Regions from separate parts of the Paenibacillus sp. FSL H8-0261 genome, predicted to be linked through region 1. Evidence: riboswitches for the same ligand, from Rfam matches in the RefSeq annotation. Region 1 holds a riboswitch; each other region holds the start of a gene.
The links. Region 1 has a riboswitch for cyclic di-GMP ahead of MHI27_RS29955 (NPCBM/NEW2 domain-containing protein). Riboswitches for the same ligand answer to the same signal wherever they lie in the genome.
Positions count from the first base shown of each region.

Region 2: linked by a shared signal. The riboswitch ahead of MHI27_RS05350 (EAL domain-containing protein) and the one ahead of MHI27_RS29955 (NPCBM/NEW2 domain-containing protein) in region 1 are both predicted to bind cyclic di-GMP.
Region 3: linked by a shared signal. The riboswitch ahead of MHI27_RS10215 (DUF6612 family protein) and the one ahead of MHI27_RS29955 (NPCBM/NEW2 domain-containing protein) in region 1 are both predicted to bind cyclic di-GMP.

Region 1 is NZ_CP150297.1:6,722,339-6,732,257, reverse strand. Features, by position in the region: gene MHI27_RS29975 (leucine-rich repeat domain-containing protein) at 1-260, opposite strand, end outside; gene MHI27_RS29970 (Crp/Fnr family transcriptional regulator) at 396-1,079, shown strand; gene MHI27_RS29965 (EAL domain-containing protein) at 1,129-2,118, shown strand; gene MHI27_RS29960 (hypothetical protein) at 2,228-2,800, shown strand; cyclic di-GMP riboswitch class I at 2,958-3,044, shown strand; gene MHI27_RS29955 (NPCBM/NEW2 domain-containing protein) at 3,199-9,012, shown strand; partial or broken gene MHI27_RS29950 (sulfatase-like hydrolase/transferase) at 9,073-9,919, opposite strand, start outside.
Region 2 is NZ_CP150297.1:1,228,541-1,238,459, reverse strand. Features, by position in the region: gene MHI27_RS05350 (EAL domain-containing protein) at 1-1,276, opposite strand, end outside; cyclic di-GMP riboswitch class I at 1,396-1,482, opposite strand; gene MHI27_RS05345 (Zn-dependent hydrolase) at 1,716-2,957, opposite strand; gene MHI27_RS05340 (alpha/beta hydrolase) at 3,079-3,951, shown strand; gene MHI27_RS05335 (nucleoside deaminase) at 4,017-4,469, opposite strand; gene MHI27_RS05330 (cytosine permease) at 4,485-5,939, opposite strand; gene arcC (carbamate kinase) at 5,963-6,913, opposite strand; gene MHI27_RS05320 (ankyrin repeat domain-containing protein) at 6,945-8,105, opposite strand; gene MHI27_RS05315 (DUF1116 domain-containing protein) at 8,191-9,618, opposite strand; gene fdrA (acyl-CoA synthetase FdrA) at 9,621-9,919, opposite strand, start outside.
Region 3 is NZ_CP150297.1:2,371,899-2,381,817, reverse strand. Features, by position in the region: gene MHI27_RS10230 (NAD(P)/FAD-dependent oxidoreductase) at 1-749, opposite strand, end outside; gene MHI27_RS10225 (FprA family A-type flavoprotein) at 766-2,004, opposite strand; gene MHI27_RS10220 (CapA family protein) at 2,274-3,290, shown strand; gene MHI27_RS10215 (DUF6612 family protein) at 3,372-4,220, opposite strand; cyclic di-GMP riboswitch class I at 4,338-4,429, opposite strand; gene MHI27_RS10210 (RNA polymerase sigma factor) at 4,634-5,152, shown strand; gene MHI27_RS10205 (DUF4179 domain-containing protein) at 5,136-6,749, shown strand; gene MHI27_RS10200 (Cof-type HAD-IIB family hydrolase) at 6,903-7,703, opposite strand; gene MHI27_RS10195 (pseudouridine synthase) at 7,977-8,741, opposite strand; gene MHI27_RS10190 (RsmB/NOP family class I SAM-dependent RNA methyltransferase) at 8,744-9,919, opposite strand, start outside.

The DNA of each region.
Region 1 (9,919 bases):
CCTATGCTTTCCGGCAACACCTTTAGTCGATTATGGCCTAAATCCAACATTCTTAGGTGAACTAAGCGACCGATGTTCTCGGATAACTGTTCGATTTCATTACCCGCATAATTAAGTACCTCTAATTCGTCATGAGGGAAGAGCTGGTCAGGGATTTCTTTAAGATGGTTGTTGTACATGCTCAGTTCTAGTAGAGGATTGCTCTCAAACACGACTTCTGGCGTTTCGGTAAGCCCTTTTCCGTCAAAATTATATCTCATCAATGGATCTCCTTTTTAATTCGTATTGGCATCGAGCCTATGTGACAACGTTACGATAGAATATAACAGGATGATGATTTATTATCAGTATGTTGGCATACAAAACTATGGAATGTGTTAGAAAGGAATAATGAGATGGAAGCTTCTTTTTGGACTGGCACTCGCTTTTTTCAGGGTTTACCCTCGGAGAAGACCGAGGCGGTCTCAGGATTATTCACTTATAAGGCATATTCTAAGGGGACCCTGGTGTTTGCAGAATCAGATCCGGGGGATCATGCCTACATTATCTATTCGGGGATTATAAGGGTGTACGCTACCACGAAAGGGAAAGAGCATACCGTAGATCTTTTTGGAAAAGGCGATTTCTTTGGCGATCTGGAAGTGATCCATCCCTCCAATATAAGAGTGCTGTCTGCGGTGGCTATGAATGATACAGTATTATTTGAGATTAAACGTGAGCCTTTTGAGCAGATGCTTGCCGATTACCCGTTGATTAAGGAGCAATTGATGCTGCTGCAAATGGACCGTTTATTTTTATCGAATCGGTTATTACATGAAATGAAATTTCATGATGCGAGAGCGCGTGCGATATTTACACTAAGAAGACTATACCAAAGATTCGGAGTAGAGGAGCAAGGCAAACAGAGGATTGATCTTCGATTGACCCATCAGCAGTTCGCGGATATGATCGGAACGTTAAGGGAGACGGCTACCCTTGTGCTTAAAGATCTGCAAGAGCAAAAGATTATTGATATTCAACATCAGCAGATCACCGTGTTAGACCCGACGTATTTACTAGAGTATACGGATTTCGATTGAGAAGAGCAGTTCCGGGATCTTTTTCAGAGAATTGATTATTAAAGGGGTTATGAATGTGGCATGTAATCATTGTGTAGTAAGAGAGTTGAATTTTGAAATCAAGGCTCATGGTGAGCTTAATCTAAGGATTTTACCTGAGGTTATTCATCACTTGAGTAGAAGTAATACGATACATAAGGTAGAAGAAAATGTGATTACGATCAAGGAGGCTGGGGTGCGGGATTTTCTAGATTTCTGTAATGACCATATGGAGTCGGAGCAGTTTGAATTCCGTATAGATGACCAAACATGGAGACCTCTATCCGAATTACCCACTGTACTTGATATGGAGTGGATTGATGAGGTTATAACTAAGGGCTTAGTTACTTGTCACTTCCAACCGATTGTGAACGTACGGGAAGAGATTTTTGCATACGAGCTCCTATCCAGATTTAAAAAAGAAGATGGGTCCCTTATCTATCCTAATGAGATTTTTGCGGCGGCACGGAATCGTGGGCGTTTATATGCTTTAGACCGGTTATGTAGAATGACTGCTGTAAAATATGCTGCACCCTTAAATAAAAAAACGTTTATTAATTTTATCCCAACGTCGATCTACGCGCCAGAGTTCTGCTTAAGATCAACCGTTGAACTGGCCAATCAATTAGGCGTCGATCCCTCTCTTTTTGTCTTTGAAGTTGTTGAGACGGAGAAAGTGGATGATCTCGCTCATTTGAAAGCTATTTTGACATATTACAAGGATCGGGGATTTGAATACGCTTTAGATGATGTTGGCGAGGGCTTCAGCACGATCGAGATGTTGTTGGAGCTTAAACCCCATTACATGAAGCTGGATATGAAATATGTTCAGGGTGTGTCCAGCGATCTGAACAAACAGAAAATAGCTAAACAATTTTTAGAAAAAGCTTTAGAAATCCAATCCATTCCTTTAGCAGAAGGTGTGGAGTTTAGAGAGGACTTTGAATGGCTTAAGCAGAGTGGCTATCAGTTGTTTCAGGGATATTTATTTGGAAAGCCTGATCCTATTCCCAAACAGTGATCCTAATGAGTATAACTCCGTCTAGAGGATGAGATGAATTTCAGGTCAGAGTCTGAGTACAGCCAACCCCCGGGGTTGTATAATTAAGGTAATTGAGAAGGGGGACGGGATGGATATGAAATGGCATAAGTACATCACACACTGGGCGGATTCTAGAGGGTTAGGTGGACGAGAAATTGATTATCAATGGCCGTCTCCATCATTTCCGGTGGTAAGTATTCGCAGCAATTTGGGTCGATACTCAGGTCAGGGGTATGGTCACGGAAGCAAGCCACAAGTGAAGACAGCTGTTGGATTAATTGCTATTGGAGATGTAGCTGTAGGCTTGATTTCCATAGGTGCGATAAGCGTAGGGGTTCTATCCGTGGGTGCAATATCACTAGGAATGTGGTTAGCCCTTGGAGCGATAGCAATTAGCTGGCTTGGCTTCGCAGCTGGGGCGATTGCCATTGCAGGAGTGGCTGTAGGAGCGATCGCGATAGCCGAAAAAGCGTTGGGAGCTGTCGCCATAGGTGATACGGCATTTGGGGCGGTAGCCATAGGACGGATTGCTGGGGGAGCAGTAGCTATTGGCCAATGGGCATATGGTCTAATCGCAGTTGGCGAGCATGGCTTCGGGTTAATTCCCATCACGGGCGATGTGTGGAATTGGTTCCGGCGTTTGTTTGGTGCGGGGAGTTAAGTAGACCTCCAGTCCTAAAGTTTCCTCTCTCTTTCGGGATACTCGATAAAGAATATCTATCACGATATAAAAAGTAATTGCAATTACCTATTCGGATTTCATACCAATTAATCATGCGATCAGATGTAGCGTTATGTTACTCTTTGTAATGTATTCGAAACTTCATAGGCAAACCTATGGAAATGTAGGGACGCAAAGCTATAGGGACTAAGGTTATCATAACTATTGTCAGCCAGCTGCCAAAGAGTGTATTACGCTTTTTGTTAAAGTTTAATAAAAATTAAGTCTTAGTTTTTATGCGACTTTATACGCAATCAAGCTACTCTTTTGGGGTAGTTTTTTTTGTGCCTATTTTTAGGCACGGAAGAGATTCATATTACATCTGGGGGGTAGAAAAGATGAAAAAAATGATTGCGATCGCTACATCAGCAGCCATGTTAGCTAGTTTTTCGAGTGAGGCAGGTTATGCTTTAGCAAGTGATGTAAGCAAGGTAAGTGTAGTAAACACTGTAGTACAAAGCAAGGCTGACCTATTAAGCAATGCGTCAGTTATTCCGTTTGATCTGTACGGCAAGGCTATCCTAGGCGCTTATAATGATGTTTTTAGAATGAATCCTGCGAATATTAAATCCATTACCAATAACGGTGGTAACTACTCAGGTTCACCTATAGCTAAGGCTATGGATGGCGATATGAGTACGCATTGGGAAACGGGTAAACCGAATAGTTCAACGTTTACGAATGAGGTTGTCTTTGTTTTCAATGAGTCCACTGAATTAAATAGAATCGTATATGCTGCAAGACAATCCAGTGCAAAGGGGAAGGGGTTTGCTCAGGAATTTGATATTTATGGTTCAACTACGGATGCAGGCGATTATACGCTAGTATCCTCTGGAGAATATAAAGGCGGAGCAGGTGACGTAGTAGAGATTGAGTTTGCACCCACAGCCTTCAAGAGACTTAAATTTGTCTTCAAAAAAGCTAACCAAGATTGGGCGAGTGCAGCTGAGTTTTCTTTTTACAAAGAAGATACCGTATCCGCTAAAATGAAAAATTTATTTACAGATGATACCTTGAGTCAAGTTAGCGCAGCATTTAATACGGTGGAGAAATTAACGACTTTAGAACAAGAAGTGCAGACACATCCACTGTACGCGCAGTTTCAAGCAGATATAGAGAATGCAAAAGTACTTCTGGAGAATCATCAAATAGAGGCAACAGCGGCTAAGGTTTCGAAGCTAAAAGGCTATGGTACAGCATATGAAAATGCCTATAGCGAAGCTTATAGAATGCCTAACTCTAATGTATCAAAAGTAACGGTGAACGGTGGGAGCTATCCAGGTACGAAACCGGAATACATGCTCGATGACCAGCCGAATACACACTGGGAAACGAACAAAAACAATGATGACAGCTTCACGAATGAAGTTGTGTTTGAGTTAGCGCAAGCGAAAATACTAGATAGAGTGGCTTTCCTGGCTAGAGATAACCGCAAAGGCTTCCCAGAGGCTTTTGAAATTTATGCATCAGAAACAAGTAAGGGAGAAACCTTCCAGCTCGTATCTAGCGGAACCGCGACTAGTACGAATGATTTTCTGGAGTTTAAATTCGAACCTACGAAGTTTAAAAGATTGAAATTCAAGTTCACAAAAGCCAATATCAACAGACCTTTTGCGGCTGAATTTAGATTTTATACAGAGGATAAAGTAAGCGAAGCTGTAAATGGTATTTTCACAGATGGCACGATGAGTGCGGTTGTTCCTGCTTATAATAGCGTCGAAGCAATCAATGAATTAGAAGAAGCGGCAAAAGTACATCCGCTCTATCCAATCCTGAAAGATTCTTTGGATTTAGCTAAGAAGCTAGTGAATGGTGAAGTTCAAACTGAAGGCACCATCATTGAGGCGGAACAACGTGGAGATATGAAAAAGCATGCGCAGGAAAACCTGAGAATTGGTTTCGGTACGAACAACCAGCCTACAGGTCTCGTTGCAATGCCTGGAGATACGATCAACGTTTATGTGGACGCAGCTTCGAGCGATAAACTACCTTTTTTAGTCTTTTCTCAACAAGAGGCCGCTTGGAATGTTTGGGCTAGAGGTGTGCAATTGCGTCCAGGTAAGAATATTATAACCGTTCCTGAATTTGCTACGAATAGTTATTATGCACATGAAGTGACTAAAGGCGGTACAGTGTATATCGTCAATCCATATACAGCAGAGGAACAAGGTAAAGCACCTATGATCCGGTTCGAGGGGCTTACCAAGATCCCTATGATGACCAGGACTACAGATCCTGAACAATTTAAAGCCTTCTTAACCACCTATAAACAAAAATTAGATGAAGATAAGGCAGCGCATCCAAATGTTCAAGATCGCGAGCTCATCGATGTGGTGGAAATGGTCAGCGATCATGTTATTTTCACAGGAACTGCGACAGAAGCTTATAACAAGTTTATTACGCAAGGAAATGACCCGCTGGGTACCGTCACCGGCTATGATACTTGGATGAAGACGATCTTTGACTTCTATGGCTTGGATGGCAGTAGTGTGATTCATGATGCGAAGCTAATTCGTGAGAACATCCGATTGATGCAGCCTTATGGTGCGATGTATGCAGCGGGAGATCATACCGGGATACAAATTGGGACCGTAGGGACGATGTTAGGTGATTTTAACAAAGTCTATCCAGGCTGGGGATTGAATCATGAAATAGGGCATCGCTTGGCGATGGGTGAACGAGAATATGGTGAAGTAACGAATAATATGGTGTCTATGCTGATGTCAGTCTATGCGGACTCGATGGATACTCGTATTCCTTTTGAAAGTGATATTTATAAATATGTAATCGAAGAAAATAAAGTGGTTATGAATCAGCAGGGCTTATTTGCACAGCTCGGTGCCTATTGGCAGTTAGAATTGGCGCATCCGGGTTACTGGACAGAACTGACCAAGCTGTACCGCGAGCGGAAGGTCTCCCTTCCGAACGGCGACAATTCCAAGCAGCAGTATTTGGTGGAGTTCTCCTCTGAAGTGCTGGGGTTAGACTTAAGTAGCTATTTTACCAGACATGGCTTCACTGTGAATCCTGAAACGAAAGAGAAGTTAGCTAAATACCCAGCACCGAAAAAGCTCTGGTATTTAAACAATTCAGTGGTTCATTATGAGGGAACAGGAATAGCAGATAAGAATGTTGCGATAAAGGTTAATATCACGCCTAACGCTACTGCTAAATCAAACACCTTAAGCTTCAGTATGGATAAGGATCTTAAAAAAGATTTCTTAGGATATGAAGTGTATAGAGACGATAAGTTAGTAGGGTTTACAGGGACTGACCAGTTCGTGGACACGAATGTAGATAGCAGCATCAATTATACGTACAAGATTGTTGGTTATGATAAGAAGCTGAGCCCACTGAAGCCGGTACAGGTTAAAGCCTTCAAGCCAGCGTTATCTGTTGAAGATCAAATCACGTTAAAGCTTAATCAAGCCTTTGATCCGATGAACTATGTAAAAGCGACTAACTACCAAGGAAACGATATTACTGCTAATGTCACCCTGAAAGCAAATACCGTTGATGTAACGCAAAAAGGCGACTACGAAGTGGTATATGAAGTGAAGAATGAAGGGGTTACAGAAACCAAAACTACACTGGTTACGGTAACGAGTGACTATACTTATCTTTCGGATCTTAATGCCAAGTCAGTCGTTGTTGGTTGGGGTGAATTAAAGAAAGACAAAGCCGTTTCTGGTGGAATCATCACCCTTGTTCGACAAGGGTTAGCTGCGACCTATACCAAGGGAATCGGTGTACATGCGAACTCTGAAGTTATTTATGATATTGAGAGTAAAGGTTATGACTTCTTTGAAAGCTACATCGGGATCGATCAAGCGATGAAAGGAAAGCCATCCTCTGCAACCTTTGAAGTATATGTAGATGGAAAGAAGAAATTCGGGAGCGATGTTTTCCGGGCAGGGACAGAGCATGAATTTGTGAAAATACCTGTGACAGGCGCGCGCGAAGTGAAGCTGGTTACCACAGATGCTACAGACGGCAATGCTTCAGATCATACGGTATGGGCGGATGCGAAGTTTACGAATACTTCAAGCAAGCCTACTATCACAGTGCCTGAAGAGACAACGTTTATTAAGCTGAACAGTGAATTTGATGTTTTGACCGATGTTACAGTCCTTGATAAGGAAGATGGTAACTTGATTGGAGCCGTTGAAGTAAGTCCGAATGGTTTTACTTCAAGTAAAACAGGCACTTACAACGTCGAACTGTCAGTTACAGACCGGGATGGGAATACAGCTGTGCAGACCAGAACAATCGTTGTGTATAGCGCTAGTAAATACTTGAGTGATACAGCTTGGCAGTCGGCAAGAACGGATTATAATGTTGTTCGTAAGGATAAGGCAAGTTCTAACAATCCGATTAAACTACTTGTAAATGGCGTAACCAAAGAGTTCGCTAAGGGCTTAGGAACGCATGCTAACTCTGAGATTGTATATAATCTAGCGGGCGCAAACTATGAATATTTTGAAACGTTTGTAGGGGTTGATAGAAATATCCCGGAGCAAAACAACTCTAGTGTGATCTTCAAAATTTTCGCCGATGGGGTAGAAGTGTATAACAGCGGACTGATGAAATTTGGCACGGAAGCCAAACTAGCTCGAATCCCTGTGAAGGGTGTAAGTGAATTGAAATTGGTATTAGACAATGCAGGCAACGGAAATGCATCAGATCACGGTGATTTCGCTGATGCGAAGTTTATAATTCTGAACAGTACCCCGGAGCTTACCATAGCTAAATCAGTATCTACCAAAGTGGGCCAAGCGATAGCAGTAGGTGCAGACTATTCGGCAACAGATTCAGAAGATGGTGACTTGACGGCACAAGTAAGGGTTACGGGTGAAGATCAAGTTAAATTTAACAGAGCTGGAAAGTATCCGATCACGTACACTGTAACCGATAGTGATGGGAATATGACGACAAAGACTAGAACGATTGCCGTGGTCGATATGACAGACTTTACGTATCTAACGGATTACGACTGGAATTCTACTCAGAACAGCTATACCGCACCTTTGAAGGATAAATCTATTAGTGCCAATACGCTGAGATTAACCGATGAGAGCAATCAAGTAGTGTCCTACGAGAGAGGGATTGGAGCACACTCTAACTCGACGATTGTATACGTTCTAAGCGATAAAAACGCGGACTACTTCACTTCCTATGTGGGTGTAGATCGACAAATGTATGGTACGGTCGGTTCGGTGAGCTTTGAAGTGTTTGTCGATGGAGAGAAGAAATTCGATAGTGGGGTTATGGGCTCCAGAGATCCGCAGAAGTTTATCGAATTGGATATTAACGGAGCTAAAGAGCTGAAATTAGTCGTTACAGACGGCGGAAATGGCAACGGATCTGACCATGCTACATGGGGAGGAACCAAACTACATTTTGCGAATGGAGATCACCTATTCACTGGAGATCTGGAGCAAGCCATTGCGGCGGCAAAAGCAATTTCTCTAGAAGGCTTCACGGCTGAGAGTATTGCGGCATTTACGGCAAGCCTTTCGAGTGCAGAAGCGGCTTTGACTAATCCTTCTGTCACACAAAGTGAAATAGATGCAGCCTCAGCAGCGTTACAACAAGCAACAGAAGGTCTGACCGAAATAGACCTTACGCAAGTCATTACCATTGCGGACAAATATTTAAGTGCTTCGATCAAGACTACGTTAGGCGTAACTGGAGAACTAACGCTAGGGGATATGTATAACCTTACAACGTTAACGAGCGAGACCGGAAGAGCTAGATCCTTGGAAGGTCTACAGTATGCTAAGAACCTAGAGACACTTGATATTACTGGAAATGAAATCACTGATTTCTCCCCACTACAAGGGTTAACTAAACTAACGAGCTTATTGGCTGACCCTCAAGTGGTAGAGGTGGGAGGATTAAAGGGACCTGTGGTTGAATGGACCAATCCGGTGAAAGGGCTCGATGGCAGTAAAGTGATCCCTAATTCAGCAGGGGTCAGAAACACTGGAACATCTAAAGAAATCATGTTTGATATGAATGAATGGGCAGCTAATCCTGATGTGTTCACTATAGACCTATCGAACGAGGAGAAGGGAACTTACATGCTGGGGTTAACTTACCAAGTCGCAGGTAATCTCGTGCAATTAATTTCTTTTATTGATAACAATTAAATCCCATAGGCAGAAAAAAACAGGCGAATTGTGGTATATCCAACCATGATTCGCCTGTTTTTATATAGTAGTTGTTTGGGTTGGTGTTAAGCGCTTTTGGCTCCGTTGCTCTTCAAGTAGACGTTTCATCCATTGCTGAATACTTCTGCTCTGCTGTGTTGTCAGGGTGGGGTGTGCAAGGTTATATGCCTCCAAAGGATCTTCTGTTAAATTGTACAGCTCATATTCCTCAGGTACGGGTTCTGTCTTAACCCTTGTGGACCATTCACCGGGTTTTCCCTCCACAGGCTGAAGTGTGACATCCTGAACTCCGGGCTGGCTCCAAAATTGAGGATTATCGAAATAACGCGAGAACTTCCACAGCTCTTTCCGACCATTTCTTTGAAGATACGTTAGAACCGTCTCAATGTGGTTCGGCTGAACGACAGACGAATACGGTTTTCCCAAGGGACTGGTTTGATGCTGGCCGCGTGTAACATCATCGTCGGTCATGAAATAGACGGGCGCATCGACGATTGCAGATGGGCTGTGTCCAAGGATTTGAGGTGCAAGATTGCGGCCTACAAAAGGGCGGGCATCACTGTACCTATTGTGCATACGGCTTTGAAGGTCTGTGATGTTCACATTCGCAAGCCCTAGCATCGTAGGAATCAGATCTACATGACTTGTTAGGGCATGGGTATCCTGAGATTTGGGAAATAAGCGTCTATTATGGATGAGAAAAGGGACATGCAGAAATTCTTCGTAGGCAGAGTACCATTTTTGATGAAGATCTCCATGAGCCCCTAATAAATCTCCATGATCCGAGGTAAAGATGACGATGGTATTGTCATAGAAAGAAGAGCGAGTTAGAGTCTCGAAGATCTTTCGCATTTGAAGGTCAGCGTTTTTTTGAAGTTGATAATAC
Region 2 (9,919 bases), 1.4 Mb from region 1:
TTTGTTCAGTAAGTACTTGTATACGGATGAATAATTCCGCCTTATTGTCATACGAAGTGAAAAGAATAAAACGATCACCCCCTAAGCGTCCAATGACATCCTCGTCTAATGTGTTTGCTGTTAAGCTATTAGCCACTTGAATCAAAATGCTATTTCCTTCATGAAAACCGACAATTTCATTTATGTATTTAAATTGTTCAATATCAAATTGCAACACAGCAAACTTTGTATTCGGTTTCTCTTTAAGTAAATACTGAGCATCTATAACAAATTTATTCGTTCTAGAAAGATGTGTTAACTCATCCTCAAAGGCAATTCTCTCCATCTGTTTCCTAATTTTGCTCTTATTTAATAGAATGTTAACAAATATGATCAATAATAAGACAAACATGATTACACATAATAGAAAAGTCGCCTGACTCATTTGAGACGCTTTGGCCATGATCACATCTTTCGGTATCACGGAGAGAATATACCAGTCCTCAACCCCCTGGATGCCAGAATAACCAACCATTTTGCTATCTCCGTTAATCCAAAATATTCCTACTCCAGATTTTTTCGCGGTTATGTTCTCTTTAAAGTTTTGCAGTTGTTTCTTATTTCTAGAATCAATACTTATACTTTCGAATATGTTATCAATGGACTTATCCTCTTCGAGATTCTTCGATTTGATAATGACTTGTCCCTTTTGATCAATGATTTGAGAATAACCATGACCTTTAAAGAAGGAAACTGCAAGAGCATCATAAAGATCCTGTGTATATTTGCTGGCAGATAAAGCACCCTTCACTTCACCTTTAAACTTAAGTGGACTATTGATCGTGATAATTTCTTTATTGGAGATCTTATCTAAGAATGGATCAGAAATACTGCTAATACCCTGCAGAGCCTTTTGGAACCCTACTTCATCTGATACATCAAACATTGTCCCATCTGATGCGTAAGCTTTACCATCTGGGCTGTTGATGCTAATTCGAATAAAATTATATTTTTTATCAAAGTGATGCAGATATTTTTTGGTCTTATCCCAATCCATATAATTTATTTCCGAAATAGAATCAGCAATTCCATCTAATGAATCTAATCCACCCTGTATCATATTTCCAATCGATCTACTCGCATGTATCGTAGCTTCTGATGTAGCAGCAACCGCTTCTTGCTCATAAGAGTTAGCAGTCCATTTTATGAAATAGTAAGAGCACCCCCAAAATATCAACGTTGCCATTATGACGAGGCCTATCATTCTCCATACTCTCAGTGGTTGTGTTTGATCCATGTACTATCATCCTTTTTCCGATTTATTACGTTTTTATTAGAAAACGAATTAAAAAAAGCCGCTATCAGAATGATAACGGCTGCATATGCATCAAAAAATAAGATCAAGAAACTCCAACTGCATGCAACCGGCTGTCATATCTATATGTAGATTTAGACCCTATGGCTTTGTGTCCCTACTTTTCAATAGGTTTACCAATATTCTGTTTTCACTATTATTAGTCATAAATACTCTATTAATAATAGGTTGCTTCCAAAAGACCTATTTCCATAGTGAATTTTAATTTTTCCATGGGAAAATTTTCACAAATATCATTGTTAACTTTAATATAATATTTATTAATGTAAAGCAACAATTCTGCGAACAATTATAAAATTAGATACAAAAGCCCAATGTAACATTTATATATGTCACATTGGGACTTACTTCTCAACACGAATTATGTTTGTCTTACAAACGCATAACGAAGAACAGCTTCTTCTAAAATATCAATCCCCATAATGATATCATCCAAGTCTGTATATTCATTAGGATGATGACTAAGTCCATCTACAGAAGGAACAAAGATAAGCCCTACTGGACAGAGTTTGTTCATGTTCATGGCATCATGCCCTGCACCACTGATCATCCGTTGACTCGATATCCCCTTCTCTTCACAAATGGATTCTAGAACATGAGTGATCTCATCCGATAATAGGACAGGTTCCTCGGAGATGATTTCCGTACTCGCAATTTCAAGTTGTCTGCTCTCTTGTACTGAGGCTATCGTCTGATACAAATGGTCTAACACACGTTGCCTGGATGCCACGGAAGTAGATCTGATATCAATTTTAATTTCAACCTCTCCCGGAACCACGTTCATGGCTCCATTTAAGATTTCTATCACCCCGAGCGTCGCAACCGTTCCAAATTCTTGTTCGAGTTTGGCTGCTTTTTCAAGCTCTAACGCTATTTCAGAAGCACCCAGAAAAGCATCTCTTCTCATATTCATAGGTGTCGTTCCAGAGTGAGATGCTTTCCCTGATATTTGAATATGAAGCCTCACGGGTGCAGCAATTCCAGTCACAATTCCAATTCTTTTATTATTGTTTATTAAGACAGGACCTTGCTCAATATGTAATTCAAAAAACGCTTTTAATTCTTCATTCTCTCTACTCGCCTGATCAATACTGTTATAATCCAGTGCACATAGCGAAAATGCCTTTTCCATGGTAATACCGTCTTTGTCCTTCAAAGATCTATATTTCTCCTTCTGAAATAACCCTGACATTATTTTGCTGCCTACTGTTGAAATACCAAAACGCGAGGATTCTTCACAGGCAAATGAGATAATTTCGATCGGATGATCCGTTTCAATCCCTTTTTCGTTTAGACGTTTGATCACTTCCAAAGCAGCCGTTACACCTACTACCCCATCGTACTTCCCACCTTGATATACCGTATCCAAGTGAGAGCCCATTACAACGGGTGGGAGCCCTTCTATCTTCCCATTCCTTCTAGCAATCACATTCCCGCAATGATCCATCCGGATATCTAAATTTTCAGCCTTACACATCCGCATAAAAGCACTCGTACATGTCTGCTCTTCATTTGTATAGGCAATTCTAGTGATGCCCTTCTCACCCGAGTTATATTGATTAATATTATCAAATAAAGCCTGATATCTTCTCTTTCTATCCATGACAGTATCTCCAATCCTGGGTATTCATGATTATGGTTTCATCAAAATTCGTGAATGATATACAATAGAGGTATTGCTAGTCTTTAAAAATTACTTACTTGATGAGGTGTAATGGATAGCTATGAAGAAGACTATTATTTTTAAAGAAAATGATCAATTTACAATTAAAGCTGATTTTTATGAAACAAACCGTCCCCAAGCCCCTGCTATTGTGTACATTCACGGAGGCGGTCTACTTTGGGGTGATCGAGAAGATCTATCCGAGGAAATGATACAACTTTACACTAATAATGGCTTTGCGCTATTTTCGATTGACTATAGATTAGCCCCTAGGTCCACCCTATCTGACATCCTTGAAGATGTCCAAGATAGCCTTCTTTGGTTAGAAAAGGAAGGACCAAAACAATTCTCCATTGACCCCTCGAGGATCGCTGTAGTGGGAAGCTCAGCAGGTGGTTTCCTTGCACTAAGCACAGGAATGTTTACCCATAAGCCACGTGCGATTGTCTCCTTCTATGGATATGGCGATATTAGCGCTCCATGGGCACTCGAACCAAGTAAATTCTATTGTGAAAAGGATATCGTCTCCATGGAGATTGCAAAAGGTACAGTGTCCGATCAAATCATTACGAGCGCAAGCGTTGACGAGCGTTTTCTTCTCTATTTATATGCAAGACAATCCGGTCGTTGGATCGAAGAAGTGACGGGCTTGAATCCTTCTCTACATAAGGAAGAAATCCTCAAATTCTGTCCTATTCATCATGTAACTAAGGAATTCCCCCCTACATTGTTACTGCACGGAACGAACGATGTAGATGTGCCGTATGAACAATCGGTATTCATGAGAGCTGCGCTAGTGAAAGAAGGAGTACCAGCAAAGCTTATTACTATTCCAAACGGAGAGCATGTATTTGAAAAAGATTTCGATAACCCTGTTGTGCAAAAAGCTCTTCATCAGGTGATTGATTTCCTTCAGCTTCATCTTGCTGAGTAGATCTGTAGAAGAACAGGAAAATCCGGCACTAAAATAGTGCCGGAAAATATAGGAGACCGCATGAATTATTTCTTGTTTAATTCGTGGAAATGCGTCCATAAATGATCGCAATCTTCTCTAGCTTCCACTTTAATCATATTAACAACACTCTCATCATGACCCACAAAATATTCGCGAAGGTGAATGTCAGAGAAGCCATGCTCTTTCGCATCATCTCTTGTGCTGCAATAATGAACTTCTTTAACACCTGACCAAATAATAGCGCCCATACACATTGGACAAGGTTCACAGGTGGCATAAATTACACAATCCGATAAGTCCATCGTGTCTAGCTTTTTGCAAGCTTCTCGGATAGCTACCATTTCCGCATGTGCGGAAGGATCCGTGTCTCTCATCATTGTATTGCTAACCGCTGCAATCACCTCATCGCCTCGGACAATCGTTGCACCAAACGGGCCTCCAAATTTCTTGTTCATACCCTCGATCGTTGCATCTACGGCCAATTTCATGTAATCCATTTCAAAATTCCTCCTCTAGTTTAATTGGGATGATTTTAGTGTTTTGCTAAAGATGGTGTATAGAACAAAAGAAACAATTAAGCCACTAAAGAAAGCAAAATCATTCATCCTAACTAGGAAGGGGATACCCTTAAGAAATGCACCTGACATAGGAAGGATGAAGCTGACTGCTAGAACAGCCATCGCAACAGGATTGTAACCATTCTTATATTCACCATTGCTGCCTGCTGGGACATAGATATTATCAAGATTTAATACTCTTTTCCGATGAATAAAGAAGCTTGAAAGCATAATGCCCGCAATTGGACCAAAGATGGACCCAATAAAGCTATAGAAGTAGAATAAGGTCGTTGTACTTTCTACAAGCTTCCATGGCAAAATCAAAGTTCCAACAACGGCTGTTAAGACACCTGCAGTCTTTACAGTGAATTTTTTCGGGAAAAGAGATGACATTTGCAAGCCAGCTGGCAATAGGTTTGCAAACACTACGAAGGCGATTGCTCCTACGTTTAGCGCTAGAATCAATACAACAACAGCGAAAGTGTTTTCAATTTTATCAATGGCATGAACGATATTGAAAATCGGTTCACCAAACGCAATTTCTGTACCCGCGATTAAGGCCACACAAGTGATAGCAAAAAGAATATAAGACAAGATAAACCCTACTGGCAATCCAATCATAGCCGCTTTTGGTGATTTCGCACGATGTGTGAAGTCCGACATATTCACAACAGGACCCGCCCAGTTAGATACCAATGCACTCACGCAAGCAATAAAGACTAATGGACTTGAGCTTGGGTTCGCTGGTACATACTCTAAAATCGGACCAAACCCTCCAGCAATCTTGATCGCCCAAACAGCAGCACCAATAATAAACACATACACTACTGGGGAAGACCAGTTACCGAACTTACCTAATGTTTTCATTCCACCTAAGAACAACAGAACCGTTGCTGTCCAAAGAATCGCATAGGAGATCATTGTCGGGAATGCTAACCCGAATAGTGTGAAGCCACCGCCTAAATCCATATAATTCGGAATAAATCTAGCAAATATAACATTTAATGATTCTGCACCAACAACGGTAGTGGTTCCAAAGAATACTAATCCGGCAACAAGTCCTCGTATCAATGCCGGTATAATTGCTCCTTTTACCCCAAATGAATCACGCAGCAACATCGCGAATGGCAGCCCATATTTGGAGGCAGAATATCCGTTTAAAGCATAAAATGCGGAGACAATAATGGCCGAAAGCATAACGGCAAAGAGCACCTGTGTTGTATCCAATCCTAAGACGAAGAAGCCTGCAACTGTCATATACGACATAATATTATGAACAGCACCCATCCAAAGGGTTATATAGTTGGACATTCCCCAGTCTCTTTGCTCAGGCTTCTTGGGCAATAACTCCTCACCGTAACCGTATGATTTGTACCTATCATAATTTTGTTCCAACTTTGCTTGATCCATATCTACACTTCCCCTCGCTTAAATTACTTCACGATATGAGTGCCTGCTTGTTCATTCATCGCATCCTTCAAGCTTTCCGGATTCGTAATAATAACTCGCGTTCCGCTTTTCTCTAAGAAGCTTAAACTCGCCTCGATTTTAGGCAGCATACTTCCTGCTGGGAAGTGATTTTCTAGCACATATTGTTTAGTCTCATCAACCGTCATTTTGGAAAGCTCTTTTTGATTCGGCTTACCATAGTTGATGCATACTCTAGACACTCCCGTTGTAATAATTAAGGTCTCCGCATGAATTTGTTCTGCTAAAAGACTCGTTGCAAAATCCTTATCGATGACTGCATCAACACCTTTGTACGTGTTATCATCAGACTTCACGACTGCGATACCTCCACCGCCTGCAGCGACAACGACAAAGCCCCCGTTGATTAATGACTTAATCGCGTCTTTCTCCACAATATCTATAGGTCTTGGGGATGGAACTACTCTACGGTATCCTCTGCCAGAGTCTTCTACAAAGCTCCATTCCGGATGTTCTTTTTTCATTTCTTCCGCTTGCTCTTTGGAAAAGAAGGATCCTACTGGTTTCGTTGGATTCTTGAAATTAGGGTCTTCTGAGCTTACTTCGACTTGTGTAATCACCGTAGCCACATTCTTGTGGATCCCTCTAACTGCAAATTCATTAATTAAAGCTTGTTGAATTAAATAACCGATTCCACCTTGTGTATCGGCTCCACAATTCACTAGTGGAACAGGAGACATGCCGGCAATTTCATGTGCAATCTCAGATCTTCTTAGTCCAAACCCTACCTGTGGTCCGTTACCATGAGTAACGACGACATTGTAGCCTTCTTGCACCATATCAACAATATTGACGACAACTTCTTTTACTGCTTCAGATTGGTCATGAATCGAATCTAGCCCATTTTCCTTGACCAATGAATTCCCGCCAATAGCAACGATTACAGTCTCTTTCATCTGATGCCTCCTATGTTGCAATTCTTATGCGCTAACCGAGTAACTCAAGAGATTGCTTTTTGTGTGAGTGGTATAACGGATTCGTTGGATCATTCTTAATTGCGTTCTCGATAGCCTCAATGGCCTCTTTATGCTTACCAAGCGATCTTAGACTGTTCGCCTTATGGAAGGAGAAGTCATATCTATTCGGCTGAAGCGCTAGCAGCTTATCCATCTCGATAACTGCTTCTTGGTGTCGCCCAAGTTCTCTTAAATAATTGGATTTGTGGTAGCGATAGAACGTTTCATTAGGTGCCAGCTCACAGGCTTTATCATATTCCTGAAGAGCTTCCTCCGGTTTTTTCCATAGTCTTAAACAGTTCGCTGTGTAGAAATAAAATTCTAAATTAGCAGAATCCATAGATAAAACGCTTTCATAGCATTGAAGTGCCTCTTCGTATCTCTTTAATTCCTGCAAGAAATAACCTTTATAATAGATGAAATCCAGGTTGTCAGCATCCACTTCTAGTGCTCTATTGATGACGGATATAGCTTCTTCATATTGATCGTTGTTAGCGAGAGCCTTTGCCTGCTTCACATATTCGTTATTTTCTTGGAAGCTTTGTTCTAGAATCTTCACGACTTTATGTTGACCGTTCTCTTCGGCACGTTGTAGGGATGAGAGCCCATCTCGATCAGGCAAATGCACATCTGCTCCTGCATGAACAAGCGCTTCAATAATGTCAGAATATAGTCGTCCGCCATTCCCCAATATGACTGCTTCAAGTAGGGCTGACCAGCCTAGGTCGTTGACATGATTCACTGGAACCCCAGCATCAATACACACTTCTACTGTTTTTAAATAGCCCTTTTCGCTCGATGGTAACAGCGCTGTACCTCCAAATCGATTCACGCTCTTCAAATCAGCTCCACCAGCAATCATGAGACGCAGGATTTCATAAAAGCCATTTGCTGCTGAGCAAATAAACGGTGAGAGTTGTGTAATATCTCTAGTGTTCACGTCACTTCCTGCTTCTATTAATCTTTTAGCAATCGCGATTTGATTGTTTTGAGTTGCCGCCATTAACGCTGTTCGCCCTGCAGCATCTTTATAATCAACACTGGCACCTTCGCCTAATAGTTTCTCAACAGAAGCCAGTTCTCCCTGTTCACTCGCCTCAATAAGTTTTGTATTCAAGGATAGACTATCCAAAATTGTTCACTCCTTCACAGCCTAGCACGAAGATGTTCGTCTAGTTCGAAATAAGAATGGTGGGCTAAGCAAGTTAGCCCTCTTCTTATTTAATATTTTCACTTAATGCAAGTAATGCTTGTTCAAATGCTTCGATTGGAGGGTTAACGATACCTGCACCAATCATTCCAATCCCCGCATCTTTATGTGCAATGGCTGTATTGATAATCGGCATAATTCCTGTTTGGATGACTTTTTGAATATCAATACCTGTTGGAATCCCTATAAAGTCAAGCATTGGAATCGTCACGTTAGGATTTTCAGTGGTTGTGATTTCTGCCATTTTTGTGGTGTAACTGATTGCATCATCAACGGTACCCCCCACAAGCGAAACAATAGCCGGTGCAGTTGCCATAGCAAATCCGCCAATTCCATAGGTCTCCGTAATCGCACTGTCACCAATATCAAGACCAGAATCCTCAGGTTTGTAACCAGCGAACATAGGACCAATTACTTGTTGTGCAGGACCTGTAAACCACACGTTTCCAGCGATTCCACTCACACGGATACCGAATTCCACTCCGTTACGAGCCATTGTGGTAACAATGGTACTATTCTCAATGCCATGCGCAGCATCAAGGGCACATTTACATAGCGCCATCCATGTCGGACCCGAGAAATAATCGCTGCTGCTAACGAATTCAAACACTTCTTTTTTCTGCTCAACAGTGAAATCGGTTTGGATAATATAAGGCGTTAGTGCTTGAATGAGCAGGGTTGTTCCAGCTACATTTCGGTTATGACACTCGTCCCCCATATGAAGGGCTTGTGAGAGCATTAGGCGCAAGTCAATCCCATTTGGATTAAGTTTCATCGCATCTCTTAAAATAGGACCCAATACATCTCGCATCCAAATCAAACGCTGGATAACACTCTCGTCATTAGCACCCATACGAAGGATTTTGGACATTTGTTCACTTAAATTTGTATAGGCAATATTTCCATAAGTTTTATTCTCAACAATATGCATAAACATGGAAGCCGATGTTACACCAGCCATGGAACCAACACAGTTATGTTCATGACATGGCGAGAAAATAATCTCTCCAGACGCGGCTAGTACAGCTGCTGCTTCAATATTGGGGGCAAGTCCTTCAAATACAATAGCCCCTGTTATCGCACCTTTCATCGGACCATTCATTCGTTCCCAAGTGATTGGCGGGCCAGCATGTAAAATCGTATTTTTCGTCATACCAGGAACCACATTGATCGCTTGGTCAAAGCCAATCAGTACCGGTTGCGAGTTAATAATTCGCTCAACAGCCTCTTTGTTAGCAGCTTCAATCTTATCTGTAACACTTGGGTCTTCAAGCTTATCCAGCGCAGCAATTAATTCTGGATTCCCTCTGCCTGGCGGCGTCCACTCCAAGTGAGTTACATTCGCGTTTTGTTTTAATAAATCATCTCTAAAGTTCGCAATGCCTACATTTATGACATTTAGTTTATTCGTAAAAAGTTCATTGATTTTACTCATGACTATTCTCCTTTCACAACGAATTCTCTTGCTAGTAGACCTGCGTTCTGACTGCTGCTAGCATGTGTAGCACCAGAAGCTAACAATTTATTTATTTGACCTTCAATATTTTGACTATCTAGCTCGGTTCCAAGAATGTATCCAATAATCTCTAGATGTCTTCCTTCATCTTCAGCGGCTTGCTTCGCTTCGATAATCGCTGGAAGCATTGCGCCTACAGGATCTTCGTGTGCTCCGAAGCCTAGAACAAAGTCCATCACAATAACACCGACAGAAGGATCTTTCGCTTCTTGAATAAATC
Region 3 (9,919 bases), 2.5 Mb from region 1:
CTCGAGCCATTTAGCAGTTCCGTATTTGGTACAATACCAATGGAGTAGACTACATGGTCACAGGAAAAATGAGATTGGTCATCCAGCGTAATTCCGGTAACAAACTCTGATCCTGTAATAGACGCCACATCTGCTTGAAGAATAACCTTCACACCTGCTTGTTCAAGGTTCTCTTTAAGGAGCTGTGAGGATTTCTCATCAAGCTGTCTGCCCATCAACCGGTGAGAAGCTTCGATCACTGTCACCTGATACCCGGCTTCATACAGCGCCCAAGCGGTTTCGATTCCCTGCACTCCCCCACCGATTACAGCTACATGACTGCCAGCCTGCAGGTTATCTTTCAATCGATCCGCGTCGTTCATATCCCGGAGGGTATGCACATTGTTCAGGCCGAAGCCCTCAAGGGAGAGTGTACGATTCTTCGCTCCCATGCACAATAGGAGCTTATGATAAGATACACGCTGCCCATCTTCTGTCACAACAATTTGCCGGTCCGGGTGGACAGAACTGATTCGGGTCGAGGTTTTTACGGATATACGATTATCGCGGTACCATTTTTCCTTTTTAATCAGCACCTTCTCACTGTGCAGGTCGGTAAACAGCCCTTTGGTCAGCTTAATCCGGTTATAGGGCAGTTGACTTTCCTCCCCGAGGATCGAAATTTCCGATTCTGCGTCTTGATCACGGATGGCTTTGGCGGCATGGACGGCGGCTACTCCGCCGCCAACTATAACGTAATGTTTTGTCATCCTATGTTCCTCCTCCCTAAAATGAACTCAGCAGCAAATCCGAAACAAATTCAGCCGCGTTTTTAATTTTTTGAACTTTCTCAGGCTCTTTCGGGGAAAATCTGATTCGTACAGGGAACTCTACATGTGTCATCCCCGTGGATTTAATAACCTCAGATGTGCTTTGCACCGTCATATTTGTTCCATTCAGATAATCCTGAATGACTTCAATGGCTTCACCACTCCAGCCGTAGGAGCCAAAGGCTGCAGCAAGTTTACCTTCCAGATTCATATTGTGCAATTCTTTCAGAATGTTCTCCAGGTTCCCAATCATGTCCGCGTATTTAGTGGAGCTGCCAATAAAGACCGCGTCAGCTGACGTTATACTGTTCAGAATATCGGTGGCACTACTTTTATCTGCATCCCAGACCTCTGTCTCTATATTATTTTCCTGCAAGCAATCCTGTAAGATTTTGGCCATCTTCTTAGTACTGTTCTTGATGGTGGTATATACGATCGTTGCCTTTTTTCCTTGCGTCGTTTCACGGCTCAACGTGGCGTACATCCCGATATATTTACGTATGTCCTTCCGAATCACAAACCCATGGGAAGGAGCGATCATCCGGATCTCAAGATCCTTAACAGCCTCTAACAGTGTTCTTACATATCTTCTGTGAGGATGAATAATTGCTGCGTAATAGCCCTGGAAATCTTCCGTAATATCAAACCCGGCTTCATCGCTGAATAGATTCTCCACCGCAACATGCGTGCTGAAAATATCACAAGGAAATAAGATTTGATCTTCGATACAATAGGTGATCATCGTTTCTGCGGTATGGAGATACGGTGTTTCTTTAAACAGCAGCGTTTTCCCACCAATATCCAGCTTGTCTCCATCTTTCACCACCAGGAAGTTCCGGCTATGAAGCTTGTACATTTCCTGCAATTCTGGAACAGCAATCTCGGTGCATACGATCGTGGCGTTTGCAGCCTTGGCAGCGAGAGCTGCCAGTCCACCAGAGTGATCAGGCTCTGTATGGTTAATGACAATGTAATGAATATCTAGAAGATCAATCATTTCACCCAGGCACTCGGCATATTCACGTCCGAATTCCATATCTACGGTATCAATGACAGTCGGCTTACCTGTTTTTAATAAGTAGGAATTATAGGTAGTTCCTTTTTCTAGAATCAGGCGATGAAAAGGAACATGACGGTTATCAATTTTGCCTATCCAGTAAATATCCTCGGCGATTTTCTTGAATTGTGTACTCATTTCTATAACCTCCAATGTTTGATTGATAATGTTTATCAACAACCATATTTTATTATGGCTGCCAAACAAAAAAGAGGATTTGAATCAAATTATGAAAGTTTGAAAAAAATGAATACCTTTAATTTAGACGATCTAAATAAAGTGATTATGCGTTGGGTCACATTTTAAATAAAAAGCCACACAAATGTTTGCACTTCGCCTTAAAGAAAGAATAACCCATAACAACTTTATGCCATATCCTAATGAAAATAATAAAAAGGTGGATATCCATGACTGAAATACAAATAGCTGCTGTGGGAGATCTAATGGTCAAACGTTATATTATTTCGGATGCTAAACAGCCTGATGGAACCTATTCGTTCAGCCCCCTGTTTGCAAAAGTAGCTCCTTATCTGAAACAGGCTGATTTGACGATTGGCAATCTCGAAACCACCTTTGCTGGAAGTGGCCCCGAATGCCGGAAAAGCCCACGATCAGGCGGTCCGATATTCAAATGTCCAGACGAACTGGCCCCTGCACTTAAGGAAGCCGGATTCGACGTATTAGTAACGGCCAACAATCATTGCATGGATTATGGTGCCCCGGGTCTGGTTCGGACGTTACGAGTTCTGGACCGTAATGGAATCGACCACACGGGAACAGCTAAATCATTAGAAGAATCCAAGAGAACGCTTATTAAAAACGTCAAAGGAATTACGATTGGCATCCTCTCCTACACAGCAGGAACTAACCGAATTCCTGTACCAGTGAGTAAGCCATGGCTGGTTAATCGGATATCTACGCCCAAGATCATTCGGGAGATTCGAGATTTAAAAAAGAAAGTCGATCTAGTCTTGCTTTATCTGCATTTCGGAAGCGAATATCGTTACACTCCAAACAAGAGGCAAAAAGAGCTGGTCAATCTCTTCTTTAAAAATGGCGCCGACATCATACTGGGGTCTCACCCACATGTTCTTCAACCGTTAGCGCTTCGGGGAAAAAAACAATTCGTTATTTACTCATTGGGGAATTTTGTTTCTACTAAATTAATGAATATTCCTTATACACAAAGCGGTATCATACTTACGCTTAAAATAAAGAAGGATGAAAAAGGAAACACGAGTATAACTAACGTAGGTTACATCCCGACTTGTGTAGATCGAAGAATAAAAAGCGGCAGGAAAATTACAGAGATCATCCCCATCCGCGACGCATTAAAGAGAAGCGCCACCGACATAAAAACAGAGCGGCGAAATCTCATGAATCGAATGTTGAAACATACGACAACAATCTTAAAGAAGGAATAGAAACGTTATTAAAATAGAGAATACAGCAAAAAGCGCTGTTCTGTAGAACAGCGCTTTTTGCTCAATATGAAATCGACCTTATTATTCTAGTTCGGCCGGTTTTACAATGGTTGTACCTTTGTTATTCTTGGAATATTTAGCTTCGATTTTCGTGTTGTATGTATCTTTTTCTCCGTCACTTGTCAGTACATAACTCAGATCGACTGTCAGCTTTTCCGTTTGCCAGGTCTTAGTATTGACGAATAATTTCCAAGTTACGCTTTTAGGTTGAACAGTCTCTCCATCCCAGAGGTTCTCCTGGTCATAGAGTTTGATTATTCCCTTAGCTGCTGTCGGATCAGTTACCGTGAACTGCAGGACAGTCTGTGCGCCAGCAGTGCTGACTTTCATAGATTTTTTATAATTTTTAACCGAATCAAGCATGGAAACAGGATCGTATTGACCTTTGGAGTAAAAAGAATCCCACTCCATCTTCTCCAGTGCAATCCAATACTGTGCATCGGGATCGATTGGCTCGCCGTCATCGTCGTAACCTTCATCTTCAGATTCATCGATCAGTTCACTTCCGTCTACAAGATAGTAAAACTCCTTGTCATTGGCATATAGACTGTACGATGTTTCTAAAAGACTACTATCAACGGTGCCAGCTGCAGCAAAATTCGGCAGTCGATTAATATCCAGCTTCAGTGTGTTAGTGTTGCTGATACGTACCCCACCGCTCTGAATATCCTGTTTTTTGATCACATCTAAGTGAAAATTCTTTATTGCTTTAGAGGCCGCCGTTACTTTGCTAATCATTTGATCCGCGGTTACTGCTGTTGTGGTAGCTGCAGACACGACTTCAGGATTAGACATCCATCCGATCGTTCCGGACAGCAATAAAGCACCTACTGCCAAACTAGTGCCTATTGTTTTGAAAAAACTTTTCATGTACTTCCCCTTTCAGCCCCTTGCGATAATGTAACGCCGTATAGATCGAAATAATAAAAGAGCTCAAAATAGACTACATATTCTTAGAGCTATCCTTTATGCTTCATAAGACATCCCTATGGCGGCCTGGCGATCATTTCCTTCTGTAGAAAGGCTTTAGACCCATGGCTTTGTGTCATCATCTTTCGATGATTTTACCTTTAACGCGGACATTCAATTAGTTTTAATTAGCTTACGGACGCATGTCCCACCGCTAATTTTATCATGGTTATAATTACCTGTAAACGACTTATCTTCCATTCAAATTCGCTATGATGCTCAGAAGAAATACTTCACTCAAAATGAAAAATGAACGATTACATACGCTTATAAGTCTTATTAATGAGAACAGCAAAGACAGGGGGTGCAGCAAAATGTGTGACCGAGAAATTTTCGAGCTCTATAAAGAACAAGTATATTATTTTTGTTACTACTTAATGAAAAATCAGGCAGATGCAGAGGATATTTGCCAAGAGGTATTTGTAAAGGTTATCTTAGCGGATAAGTCTAAGGTAAGAAACTTGAAATCTTGGATTTTACGAATTGCTTCGAATGAGTGCCACAGTGTGATTAAAAGGCGTAAGACGGGGTGGATGAAAGAAGTACGTAATTATTTACTATCCAGGTCTGAGGAATCAAACCCTGTAGAAAAACGGTTGGATCGACAGGAAACTAAAAAAGAATTACAAGGGTTATACAGTCAGCTTCCCGACAAAATCAGAATGGTAGTAGTCCTTCGTTTTATAAACGAATTGACTGTACCCGAGATCTCTAAAGTTATGAGCATACCCGAAGGAACTGTAAAATCCAGACTGAACAAGGGACTTAAAATACTAAATAGAATGGGTGGAACTCAACTAAAGGAGCTGAGTAGTAATGAATCTGTATATTGAAAAAGATAGACATATTCCCCGACCGGATTATGATTTGATGTGGACTACCATTGAACAAGAAGCATATAAACGTCAAAGAAATCTGAATGCCTCCCAGAATACTCCTAGGCCTAATAAAAAGGTTGTTCCTATCAGCATCGTCTTCTCTTGCCTCTTACTTGTCGCCATTCCTGTATTCGCTAGTATGACGATTAATTGGGATAAAATTGGTGGGCGAAGTGTGAGCAATGCATTAAATAACGGCATCGGTCAACAGTATAATCTTCAAGCTTCCAGTTCAGGAGTAACAATGAATTTGAACGGTGTTGTAACTGACGGAGAAAAAATGAAAATGCTGTTATCACTTGATACTAAATCTGATCTATCCCAATATACTGGATTTGCTACAGAGGAAAACACCATGACTAGTGAATCCGGTGCCAAGGCAAAGGTATACGGTTATTTAGAATACGATCCTGAAAGCCAGAAACTCATTGGAGTATATGAGACACCTGATACATTAAAGGATGATAAAAAGGACTACAAGTTTGAAGCACGGAATCTCATTTTTTACCGTAATCAGAATATTCCCTTACAATCTAATCATCAAGCAGGGGATACAATCGATACTGGAGTTAAGCAATATCCAAGCATTCAAATCGAATCCGTTCGACATGTTTCCAATCAAACCATTATCCGTTACAAAGTCGCTGCATCACCATCTGACTTAGGACGGGGTAATCCACATTTGGTAGTTAGTACTGCAGGTCAAGAGAATGAGGCAATTCCAACCATCATGCCTAACGAAGGATCGGATTTATTTATTGAACAGGTTTTCAATATAACTGAATCAGATTGGAAGGAAGCTAGTCTTCATTTTAGTTACATTGAAGAAGCGAAACGTATTTCAGGTACATGGAAGTTCGATTTTAAAGCAGATGGACAAAAAGCAAGTGAGGCGATTTACACTAAGAAACTGTATAACAGTCCTGAATTTCAAGAAAAGACCGGTATAACCTTAGATCAGCTAGTGGTTACCCCTTTGGATATCCAAATTCTAATAGATGAAAATGATTCGCTTAAAAAAGGAATTGTCCACTATAATACCGCTCAGTTGGTTATAGGTGATAAAACAATCACTGGGGGTTGGAATTTGAAAGGAGATCATTCCGAAAGCTACCAGCATTTATTTCAATTTGAATCTCCGGAATGGTATAACAACTGGTCCGATGTTCCAATGAAACTTATATTAAAGGATGCTGTCATTGAGAAACGTGATACCAGTAAGAATTGGATCACAATAAACAAACCTAAAGAAGAAAAACAGTTCACTTCACTTGATGTCGATGGATTAGACATTGAATTCACGTACTATACTGAAGGCGAAAATTTGATTGTTGAATCATCATCCAAATCTCCTCACTTCAAAAGCGTTAACCAAACTACGTTACGGATTAATGGCAAAGAAGTGGTGCCTGAAATTACACCTAAGGGCATGATATCTACAGGAACTAATATTGATAGCTACAAAGATATTCCTTTCGACGAAAAAATCGAACTGAACCCTGGTATCTATAAATATAGCGCTCCTAGCCGGAACGAGGAAATTAAACTTTAATACAGGAAGTTAATCTATTGTCCCGCCCTTTTTAGTTAATCCTAAGGGCGGGTTATTTTTTGGATAGAATCAATTCTGTTATGTATCTCTTTTATTTCCTTCATAACAAAAAAAGCATAGAACGGACTCAAGTCCGCCTTATGCTTTCCATTATTAGGATAAACAATATTTAACCAGCGCATCACGCACACCATGCTCATTGTTCGAACCCGTAACAGCATTCGCTGCCGCTTTTACCTCTACAGGAGAATTATCCATCGCCACGCCCATCCCCGCATAGGTAAGCATAGAAATATCATTAAAATAATTACCGATTGAGAGGACTTCTTCTTGCGGAATTCCCAACTTCACAGCGAGATTTCTTAATGCGTTTCCCTTAGAAGATTCGGGATGCATCAAATCAACGAAAAATTCACCACTCCGCAAAATATTGTACTCAGGAGCCCAAGTACGCCATTCACGTTCAGCTTCGTCAAGGATTTCTGGCTGTGTAAATACAGTAAACTTAACAACCGGTTCACGGAAATCTTCCCATGCGGGCAGCGTCGCTGGCACAATACGGAAGTGCTCATACATATAATTAGCTTCTTTAGTCAGATTCTCTACATTATCAACATACATATCAAAAGCAGTATTCACATCATAATGAATATTGTGCTTACGGCAATAGTCAATATAGGGGTCAAGACCACGTGCATCCATACCATATTGGTGCAGCACTTCTCGATCTTCCACTCGTACCGTCGCTGCTCCATTGTGACCAAGCACGTAACCAGTCAGCCCCATTTCCTCCATGAAAGGAATCGAGTTCTGTGGACTGCGTCCCGTACACAATACGATTTGACCGCCAAGACGTGTAACCTCAGCAATAGCTTCCTTATTCTCAGAGCTTAAGTGGTGATCATCATTTAATAGCGTACCGTCCACATCTAGTGCAATCAGTTTGTATCTCATACTCCACCATCCTTGTCTTTCTTTTTCTATATATAATTGAACTTGAGGCTTTTTGTGTTAAGTGTCAGTCGCAACTATGGTGAATGTTTGGACTTCCAGCCGCTGTTGTTTCCAGATTTCTTAATTTATACCGTTTAAAAGCGGATGAAATCCGGAAACAAAGGCGGTCGCTATCGCTCTTACAGTTCCAAAATTCCCCTCCGTCTCTCCCTTCTCTTATCCCAAGTTTCCAAATTCAATATATATATATCAATTTATATATCATTTTCTCTACTATCCTTCTGACCCATCTGCGCCTAAGAGTGCCAGTTCCTCTAACGTCAGTTCCCGACAAGCTCCAAGCGGCAGACTTTCATCCAGCTTCAATTCTCCCATAGATACACGTTTCAGAAAAGTGACTTTTTTGCCTACCGCCTGAAACATACGCTTCACCTGATGAAATTTCCCCTCAGTGATGATAAGTGAAATATGGGAAATCACTTTGCTGCCGCGCTCTCTTCCAAGAATGGTTAAGTGTGCAGGTAAAGTAACGTAGCCATCTTCCAGCTCCACCCCTGCTGCAAAAGCCGCGACATCATCCGCGTCTACATCGCCCTCGATGGTTGCCTCGTACGTTTTCGGGACATGCTTACGTGGCGACAGCAATTCATGGGCAAGCTTTCCATCATTAGTGATCAGCAGCAGTCCCACAGTATCCTTATCTAGCCTTCCTACAGGAAACGGTTCAAACTGTGCATATTCGTGCTTTAAAAGATCCAAAACCGTCCGATCCCACTTGTCCTCCGTAGCTGACAGGACACCCGGGGGTTTGTTCATCATAAGATATATGAATTCACGGTAGGTAACACCCTCTCCCCCTACCTCTATTTTATCGGCATAAGGATCCACATGGAACCCACTATCTTTTACCACGGTCCCGTTCACCAATATTAAGCCTTGTTTAGCTTGTTTACGGATATCACTGCGCGACCCCACTCCAATATGGGACAACACTTTATCTAATCGTTGTTTTTTGGCGGGCTTACCTGATTGGCTCATTGCTACATCCACCTCCAGCCTGCGGGATATTCGTTCTTGAGTATGCCATCCTGCCACTTACCCCAGCCTGCGCTGTAGCCATCAATGCAGACCAGAACGTATCCCTTTTGGGCACTTCCTATTCTAATAGAGAGACGTTCTTGAGAAATCGACAACGTCTCTCCTTTAAGATAGGAAATAGCTTCATTATTCGTACTGGAGAGTGAGACACTCCGGCAGCTTTCTTCCGGATGCAAAGCTGTAGCCATTGGATGCCCTGGAATAAATCTTCCGTTACGGATTTGTCCTACATACCATCCCGGGCGGATCGTCTTTAATCCATTTAGTCTTTCCTTAGGAAGTGGAGAAATGTACAGATGGTCACCGAACAGAACCGGATATCCTTGCGGTTCCCAACCAAGCTGATCTCGCACAAAATTTCCATACGCAGTCAAAGCTTGCTCGTCACCTGAAACTTGCCGACCACGGTCAGCGCCACCAGTAGGTTTGTGAGAGGGTTTCCCTTCTTTGCCCCGTCTTCCTTCTGATTTATTGGATGATTTAACGTGTGCTGCACTTTTTGGAGTAGTAGTTCTTGCTCTTGCAGATTCGTTTAACTTGACCTCTAAGTGATCACGTTCCTCCATTGAGCGCTTAGTTCCCCCATGTTGCAATACAGCCATGAAATGTCCTTCGCCTTTCACCTTATGCGGCCACAGTCTTGCTGTACCTGAGAGTTCTCCGAAGCCAGGAGCGAATGAGCCTGTACCTCCTACCGCTACCACTGAGAACTGTGGATGTTCAGAAATAAACTCCGCTATAATTTCCTCATTTTCTTCTGTAGCAAAGGTACAGGTGGAATAGACAAGTGTACCTCCCGGTGCCAATGCTGTTGCAGCAGAACGTAAAATATCCCGCTGCATGGAAGCATATTTGGCAGGTGTACCTGAATCCCACTGCTTCACCATGTCTTCATCTTTACGGAACATCCCTTCACCAGAGCAGGGAGCATCAATCAAGATCTTGTCAAAAAAAAGCGGGAATGCAGCCGCGATATGATCTGGACTTTCGTTCAAAACAATACCATTACGAACCCCATACAGCTCCAGATTTTTAGCTAGAGCTTTAGTCCGTTCTGGATGAAGATCATTACTAACCAGCAATCCTTCACCTAACAGCTTGGCTGAAATCTGCGTAGA